DNA from 2 places in the Brevundimonas sp. FV1ps31S genome. Region 1 is predicted to be linked to the other one. Evidence: riboswitches for the same ligand, from Rfam matches in the RefSeq annotation. Region 1 holds a riboswitch; the other holds the start of a gene.
What was found. Region 1 has a riboswitch for glycine ahead of gcvT (glycine cleavage system aminomethyltransferase GcvT). Riboswitches for the same ligand answer to the same signal wherever they lie in the genome.
Positions count from the first base shown of each region.

Region 1 (4,409 bases):
GTCATAGAGCGAGGCGTTGGCCACCGGCATGCCGGTCAGGTTGGCGACCTGGGTCTGGAACTCGTACAGGTACTGCAACGTGCCCTGGGCGATTTCCGGCTGATAGGGGGTGTAGCTGGTCAGGAACTCGGACCGCTGGATCACGTGATCGACGGTCGCCGGGACGTGGTGCTTGTAGGCCCCTGCGCCGCAGAAGAAGGGCACGGCGCCGGCCGTGGCGTTCTTGGCCGCCATGGCGGACAGGGCGCGTTCGACCTCCATCTCGCCGGCCACGCGCGGCAGGTCCACCGGCCCGTCCAGCCGCGCCGCCTCGGGCACGTCCACGAACAGGTCGTCGATCGATTTCGCGCCGATGGCGACGAGCATCGCCGTGCGGTCGTCGGGCGTCAGGGGGAGATAACGCATGGTCTTGTCCTGGGCCGTGAAAGGCCGAAGACCCGCTGACTCTTAATCAGCGGGTCCGATGGGGCTTAGAGGGTGGCGAGGAAGCCGTCGTAGGCGGTCTGGTCCATCAGGGCGTCCAGTTCGGCAGCGTCCGACACCTTGATCTTGGCGAACCAGCCGTCGCCTTGCGGGGCGGCATTAACGGTTTCCGGGGCGGTCGACAGCGCGTCATTGGCCTCGACCACCTCGCCCGAGACGGGGGCGTAGACGTCCGAGGCGGCCTTGACGCTCTCGACCACGGCGAAGCTGGCGCCCTTGGCGACGGTCTTGCCGACTTCCGGGACTTCAACGAACACGACGTCGCCTAGGGCGTCGGCGGCGTGCTTCGAGATGCCCACGGTGGCGATGTCGCCGTCCAGGCTGACCCACTCGTGATCCTTGGTGAACTTCATGATCTGATCCTCAGACGGTCTTCGGTTTGCGGTAATAGCGTTGCGCCACGAAGGGCATGGCGACGACTTCGGCGGCGGCGGATTTGCCGCGCACGACGACCTTCAACTCCGTACCCAGCGCGGCATACGCCGGCGGCACGAAGCCCATGGCGATGTTCTTGCCCAGCGTAGGGGAGGGGCCGCCCGAGGTGACCTTGCCGATGACGTTCCCGTCAGCGTCGGCGATCTCGGCGCCTTCACGGGCCGGGGCGCCTTCCTTGACGATCAGGCCCACGCGGACACGCGACGGCCCCTCAGCCAGTTCTTTCAGGATCCGGTCGGCGCCGGAGAAATCGGCCCGTTCCTTGCGTGACTTGGACAGGGCGAAGGTCAGGGCGCCTTCGACCGGGCTGGTGCTCGGGTCGATGTCATGGCCGTGCAGCGGCAGGCCGGCTTCCAGGCGCAGGCTGTCGCGGGCGCCCAGGCCTATCGGCTTGACGCGGGCGTCCTCCAGTATGGTGTTCCAGACGCGCTCGGCCTGATCCGCCGGCACCGAAATCTCATAGCCGTCCTCGCCGGTATAGCCCGAGCGCGAGACATAGCAGTCGACGCCGAACAGCATCAGCCGGGCGCATTCCATGAAGCCCATCTCGGCCAGGAGCGGCTCGTACGCCGACATGACTTCGGCGGCTTCCGGTCCCTGGATGGCGATCAGGGCGCGGTCCAGCACCGTCAGCTTGGCGTCGCCTTCAAGGTTCGCCTCCCAGAAGGCGAAGTCCTCGTCCTTGTTGCCGGCGTTGACGACGACGAACAGGCCGTCGTGGTCGGGACGGCCGGCCATCAGGTCGTCGATGATGCCGCCGTCCTTGTTCAGCAGCAGCGAATATTTCTGTTTGCCGGCCTTCAGGATTTCATAGTCGCCGGGCACGAAACGCTCAAACTGGGCGGTGGCGTCGGCGCCGGTGATCTTGCACTGGCCCATGTGCGACACGTCGAACAGGCCGGCGTGTTCGCGAGTCCAGCGGTGCTCGGCCAGGACGCCCTCATACTGGACCGGCATGTCATAGCCGCCGAAGCCCACCATCCGGGCCCCTAGCGCGCGGTGCGCGGCGTTCAGGGGCGTCGTTTTAAGAAGGGGGGTCTTCAGGGCTTGATCGGTCATGGTTCAGGCTTTCACGGTCGCGTTTGGTGGCGGAGCTCCGCCGTCTTCGCGCCCCCGCTGTCCTGAAGCCTGAGAGATTCCGGCGACCAAATCATGTCGCCTTGCTCCGTCGGCGCGCCCGTGAAGAGCGACTTTCCAGCGTCCGTATGCTGTCGCGGTCCGTTTGCCTGAGCGTTTCCGGGGCGGTTGCGCCTTCGGCGTCGGCCCGCCGAGGCGCACCGAACTCTCCCGCGAGAGCACCCGACCTAAGCCACCGACTCCGGGTCCAAGTCAAGCGTCGGCGGCTTTCGGAGGCCGTAAGGCGGCGTCATTGTCGCCGTTCGCATCGCCTGTTGTTGCGTCGCCCTTGCCCTCGCGCCGTCGGCCCGCCAAGAACGGGAACCGCCTCAGCCGCACCGGACCGACTGCATGACCGCCGACCGCACCCGCCTCGACGCCCATATCGCCGCCCTGGACGCGCCCGAGGGTCTGAAGACGGTCCTGACCGTCGTCGCCGCCACCTGCGCCGACATCAGCAAGGTCGTGGCCGGCGGCGCCCTAGCCGGCGCCCTGGGCGCCTCGGGCCAGATCAATGTTCAGGACGAGGAGCAGAAGAAGCTCGACGTCATGACCAACGACATGCTGACCGACGCTCTTCTGGCCAGCCCCGCCGTCGCCGGCGTCGCCTCCGAGGAAATGGACGAGGTCCAGCCCGCGCCTCATTCGACTGGTGAATACCTTGCCCTGTTCGACCCGCTGGACGGCTCGTCCAACATCGACATCAACGCCATGGTCGGCACCATCATCTCGGTGCTGAAGTCCGCCACGCCTTCGCCGACAGAGGCCGACTTCATGCAGCCGGGCCGCAATCAGGTCGCCGCCCTCTATGCCCTCTACGGTCCCCAGACCATGCTGGTTCTGACCACCGGCACGGGCGTGAAGGGCTTCACCCTGTCGAACGACGGCGACTGGATCCTGACCCACGACGACATCGCCATCTCGCCGGACACCAAGGAGTTCGCCATCAACATGTCGAACCTGCGCCACTGGTCCCAGCCGGTGCAGACCTACATCGGCGACCTGCTGAAGGGCGACGAAGGCCCGCGCGGCAAGAATTTCAACATGCGCTGGGTCGCGGCCATGGTCGCCGACGTCCACCGCATCCTGATGCGCGGCGGCGTCTTCCTGTACCCGTGGGACAGCCGCGAGCCGACCAAGCCTGGCAAGCTGCGCCTGATGTACGAGGGCAATCCGATGGCCTTCCTGGTCGAACAGGCCGGGGGCAAGGCGACGACGGACGGGGTGCAGCCCATCCTGGACATCCAACCCGAGCATCTGCACCAGCGCATCCCGGTGGCCCTGGGCTCGGCCAACGAGATCGACGCCTACGCGGGCGTGTGATGCTTATCCGCCCTACCGACGCCCTCCTGGTCATCGACCCGCAGAACGACTTCTGCGAGGGCGGCCGTCTGGCGGTCGCAGGCGGGGCGGGGATCATGCCGCTGATCAACCGGCTGGCCGAGCGGTTCGCCCGGGTGGTCGTGACCCAGGACTGGCACACGCCGGACCAGATTTCGTTCGCCTCCAACCACCGCGGCGCGACCCCCTTCACCGAGATCGAGGTCGCCTACGGCCGCCAGATGCTGTGGCCGGACCACTGTATCCAGGGTTCGCCCGGCGCCGACTTCCATCCCGACGTCGCGCCCACGGTGAAAAAGGCCCTGGCCGTAATCCGCAAGGGCTACAATCCGGCGGTGGATTCCTATTCCGGCTTCTTCGAGAACGACCATCGCACCCCGACGGGCTTGGCCGGCCTGTTGCGCGACCTGGGCGTGACCCGCGTCTTCCTCGCGGGCCTGGCCTTCGACTACTGCGTCCGCTTCACCGCCGAGGACGCGGTGCGGCAAGGCTTCGAGGCCCTGGTCATCTCCGACGCCAGCCGCGCCATCGCGCCGCAGACCGAGGCGGCGGCGCGGGACAGTTTCCGGGCGCTGGGGGTCGCGGAGATCGGGGCGGCGAGCGTCCTTGTCTAAACCCCTCTTCGTCATCCTCCGGCGAGCGCAGCGAGACCGGGGGACCCAGCGGCGCGCGTGAGCGCGAACCTGTGGCGGACGAGGTGTTCAAACATCGAGCGGCGGAAGCATCGCCTTCGGCGCCGCTGGGTCGCCCGGTCTGCTCCGCGAAGACGCGGCTTGCCGGAGGATGACGAAAGAAGAGGCGTCAGCCCCGCTTCGCGTAGGCCTCCACCTCCGCCACGAACGCCGCCTTCTCCGCCTCGCCCAGGAACGACCCCTCGAAACTGTTCCGCGCCAGCAGCGTCACCTGCTCCTTCGTCAGCCCGACCGCCGCCGCCAACCGGATGTAGTTGTCGTTCATGTATCCGCCGAAATAGGACGGGTCGTCCGAGTTCAGGGTGACGTGCAGGCCCCGGCGCAGCATCTCGGGCACGGGGT
Region 1 is NZ_CM178735.1:2,343,641-2,348,049, reverse strand. It holds gene gcvPA (aminomethyl-transferring glycine dehydrogenase subunit GcvPA) at 1-405, opposite strand, end outside; gene gcvH (glycine cleavage system protein GcvH) at 471-836, opposite strand; gene gcvT (glycine cleavage system aminomethyltransferase GcvT) at 847-1,977, opposite strand; glycine riboswitch at 2,033-2,118, opposite strand; glycine riboswitch at 2,123-2,218, opposite strand; gene ACVPT3_RS11110 (class 1 fructose-bisphosphatase) at 2,386-3,357, shown strand; gene pncA (bifunctional nicotinamidase/pyrazinamidase) at 3,357-3,989, shown strand; gene ACVPT3_RS11100 (adenosine deaminase) at 4,177-4,409, opposite strand, start outside.

Region 2 (4,409 bases), 1.9 Mb from region 1:
GTCGGAGATGCGCGCGGCGGCGTTGAACTGCAGATCTTTCAGAACCGGCAGATCGCGGACGATGGGAACCAGGATCTCGCCGAAAGCCTCCTTGACGCTGAACTCACCGGACATGGCCGAGAAGCTGAAGGTCTTGAAGGCCTTGGCCGCGTCCAGTTCGCCGACGCGCTGGTCGGTCTGCTCCTTGCGGGCCTCAAGACCGACGGCGATCGAGACGTCGCCCGCCGGCAGGCTGAAGGGCTCGCCGCGCAGGCTGATCCCGGCCACGTCCAGCTTGGTCGTTGTGCGCTGCTGCGGGGTGCCGGTCACATAGTCGATGGCCTCCTGCGACGGCGCCCCGAGGCCGAACAGGTTAATAGGCACGCAGCCGGAGTTGGCGTTGGTCAGGGTCACGCGGCAGACGGCCTGGCCGGTCGATGGATCGATGACGGAATCGACGGCGTTGGCGAACTCGGTCTTCAGCAGGAAGCCAGGCGTGTCGATATTGTTCTCGAATTCGCCGTGGCTGTAATAGGCGCCCCAACGCCAGTTCTCGCCGAACTCACCGTCCACGGCCAGGGTCGCCTGGGTCGTCACCCGCTCGAAGTCGATCGTCGAATACGACAGATCGGAGTTGAAACGACCGAAGGTGAAAGACGTCTGGCCGGCGGCCGCCATCTGCTGCTTGATCGTGGAAGACAGGAAGGCGTTGTCAATGCCTATGGTCAGGTCGCCGCGATCATGGTCGCCGAACCACACATAGTTGTTCCACATGCGCGAATGACGGACATCGGCCGTGACCCGCAGCCTGTCGTTGATCTCGTAGACCGCACTGGCCAGACCCGTGTAACGCCTCTGTGGCGTGACCAGGGGGCTCAGGTCGTCATTTGACGGACCTTCGCCGCCGATCGAATTCGTGCCGCTGACCGTGCCGTAGTCGAAGGCGCGCAGCGTGCCGTCCGAGTTGAACACCTTGCCGGCGTTTACGCCCGACAGGATCAGGCCGCCATAGGCCGCGTTTGCGAAGCCGACGTCCGGCTGCAGGGCGTAGTTGACCGTGGCCCACCGGCCGATGTTCGGGCGCGAGGTCTTCGGAATGACGCCTTCGTTGTCGAGATATTCGCCGCCGATAACGAAGTGACCGCGGCCGTCGGCGAAGTCCGTGCCCCAGGCGCCTTCAAACCGTTCCTGCTCGGCATCGTCATAGGACGAGATGCCGTATTCGGCGCCCAGCTTGCCGCCGGTGAAATAGCGGTCGATGCCGATGTTGACGACGCCGGCTACGGCGCCCGATCCCCAGGCGGCGGAGGCGCCGCCGGTGACCACGTCGACGCTCTTCACCAGCACCGACGGCACGGCGTTGAGGTCGTTCTCGCTCGACACCCGACGTCCGTCGATCAGGACCAGGGTTCGGTTGATGCCCAGGCCCCGAAGATCCACGGGCGCATTGCCGGCGCCGGTGTTGGTGCCGGTCGTCTGGGCCGAGGTGGTGGCGCGGAACTGCGGCATGTCGTTCAGCGCGGCCGCGATATTGGGGCGCGCGCCGACCGACAGGTCTTCGGCGGACAGATGGATGGTCGGGGTCGGCGCCTCGAAACCGGCGCGGTCGATCCGCGAGGCGGTGACGACGATTTCATCGACCGAAGAGGCGGCGTCGGCAGAGCCTTCAGCCTCTTGAGCGTGAACCGAAGTGGCGCAGGCCAAGAGCGCAATAGCGCTGCAATAATGGGTCAAGTGGCGGTTAAGACGAGACAAAGCAAGATTCCTCATGGCGACGACGCCCCTCCCCAGGGATGCCCAATGCGACTGACGCTCTTCGGCGTCCGTTCGCCCCCGCTGTCATTGGGCCTGAGAGTTTCGGGCCGTCGCCGACCCTTTCTCCTTCGGCGAGGCCGCATCCCCCGGATCCGGCCTTCTCTCCAGCGTTCCTTCAGCAAGACGGTCCGTTTGCCTGAGCGTTTCCGGGGCGGTTGCGCCTTCGGCGTCGGCTGGAGCCGATCTCTCCCGCCTTGCTGAAGCCGAGTAAGATCGACCCTCTCGCTCGTGTCAAATACGCCGATTTTGCAATTTTATTGCCCAAATAGGCGCAATATTCGCCTATCGTTGCTATGCGCGCGTAGATCCCATCGTCCAGATCCGCCGCCCGCTTCGCGGCGCCGGCCGCCATGACGGCGTCGTGACAGAAAGTCGGGATTCGGATCTTTTGGAGTTATCCACAGGAACGATCACGGCGCGGCCGGATCTGAAGGCGCCCTGACGCCGTCCCGCATCGCTTCGCCCCATCGGGTAAGCAAGGTCGCGCGGCGCGCTTGATCCAGATTGGCCAGCAGGGCCGGCCCCACCCGGACAGGTCGAACACCCGGCGCGGCGGGACGCATGGGCGCATCCACATCGTCGCGGACTGGTCGAACCCCCAGGGCGCCGATCACCCGCTGCCCTTCTCTGGACAGAAGGAAATCCAGAAACAGCCTCGCCGCATTCGGATGGGCGGCGTTGCGCGGGATGAAGGCCACGCGCGAAACCGACAGGTGATAATCGTCCGGCGTGATCAGTCCGATCTCTGGCGCGCGCCCCGCCCAGGACGCACCGTAGGACTGGTTCATATTATAGGCGAACGCCATCCGCCCATCGGCGATCTGGCCCATCATTCTCTGTCCCGAAGTGTCCAGCCGCGGACGTTGGGCGCCCAGCGCCTCCATCAACGGCCAGGCGTCAGGATAGATCTGCACGTCCGCCGACAACTGCATGAGAGCGACGCCGCTCCGTTCGGCGTCATAGAGGGTCACACGACCGTCAAACACCTCTGGCCGGCTTCTCAGCAGCCGGAGCAGATCCGCATGACTGCGGGGCGCCAGATCGGGCGCGAGCCGGTTTCGATTATAGGCGAACACGATCGGCTCCGCCGTCAATCCATAGCCTTGATCACGCCATACCGACCCGTCGGGCATGGCCGCGCGGTGCGGCGATCTATAGGCTTGGGCATAGCCGTCGTTGATCAGCTTGACCTGCACGTCCATCGCCGTGCTCCAGACCAGATCCGGGCCATCCAACCCGCTGTCCGCAAGCCGCCGCACCTCCTCGGCGATCCGAGTGGAGTTTATGTCCTCAAGACGCACCCGGATCTCGGGCCAGCGACGACGAAAGGCCTCCAACACAGGGCCCATCAAGCTTGTGTTGGTCAGGATGTGCAGCGCCTCTTCTCGCCGCGCCAGCCAGCGCACCCGCGGCGCCGTCCCCGCGCCTTCCGGTTCCGGCGAACAGGCGGCGGCGCTTAACCCGGCCAAGCCGAGAAGCAGATGTCGTCGATCCGTTTTCACCGCTCCGGCTTTCTGGTTATGTGTCACGCATGATCCGTCGCCCCCTCTCGTCGCCATGAGAATACTCGTCGTCGAAGATGACAAGGCGTTGCGGCATTCGCTCGAAGCCAGTCTTCACGATGCGGGTTTCGACGCAAGGTGCGTCGAAAGCGGCGAACAGGCCCTGCAGCTCGAGAGCGCTGAGGTTTTCGACGCCGCCATCCTGGACATCGGCCTTCCCGACATCGACGGCTTCGAAGTGTTGAGGACCCTGAGGCTTCGGGGATCGTCGACGCCGGTGCTGATGCTGACAGCGCGCGATGGCCTCGGCGACCGGGTTGCGGGCCTGGACCTTGGGGCCGACGACTATCTGGTCAAGCCGTTCGCCCCGTCGGAGTTGGTCGCCCGTCTGCGCGCCATCGTGCGTCGACGCCAGGGGCAGGCGGCCGGCGCCGTTGTGATCGGAACCCTTTTCTGCGACTGGCGCACCGGCCGCGCCCACGTCAACGATCGCGACCTCGCCCTGCGTCCCCGCGAATGGGCGGCGCTGCGTGTTCTGGCGTCCCGGCCAGGACAGGTGGTCGACCGCGACCTGCTGGCCGCCGAAGTCTTTCCGCAGGACGAGGCGCCCTCGCTGAATGCGCTGGAAATCCATGTCGGCCGGTTGCGGCGCAAGCTTCAGCCTGACGGCCCCGCCGTGACCAACATCCGTGGCCGCGGATATCGTCTCGACCCATGAGCCGCGCGCCGCCTGCTCGTTCCCACAGTCTGGTCATACGCCTGTTGATCGCACAGGTGGTTCCACTGGCGATCTTGGCCATTGTCGTCCTGGCGGTCGGCGCTTGGACGGCCCAGCGGGTGGTGGCGAACAATGCTGACCGCCTTCTGGCGGGCGCACTTCAGACCATCCGCGAGACGGTGTCGGTCGCCGACGGCCGTATCACCGTGGACGTCGCGCCCTGGGCCCTGGCCCTGCTGGACGGCCCCGAACGCGACGCCGTCTTCTACAGCGTCCGCGAAGGCGACCGGCTGGTCACCGGCTACGCCGAACTGCCAAACCTTCCTCAGGCCCAGGCGGACCAACCCGTTTTTTCAGATCTGTCCGTCAGAGGGGTTTCGGTGCGCATGGCGCAA
Region 2 is NZ_CM178735.1:424,656-429,064, forward strand. It holds gene ACVPT3_RS02025 (TonB-dependent receptor domain-containing protein) at 1-1,683, opposite strand, end outside; glycine riboswitch at 1,909-1,996, opposite strand; gene ACVPT3_RS02030 (ABC transporter substrate-binding protein) at 2,205-3,296, opposite strand; gene ACVPT3_RS02035 (response regulator transcription factor) at 3,352-4,014, shown strand; gene ACVPT3_RS02040 (sensor histidine kinase) at 4,011-4,409, shown strand, end outside.
Region 2: linked by a shared signal. The riboswitch ahead of ACVPT3_RS02025 (TonB-dependent receptor domain-containing protein) and the one ahead of gcvT (glycine cleavage system aminomethyltransferase GcvT) in region 1 are both predicted to bind glycine.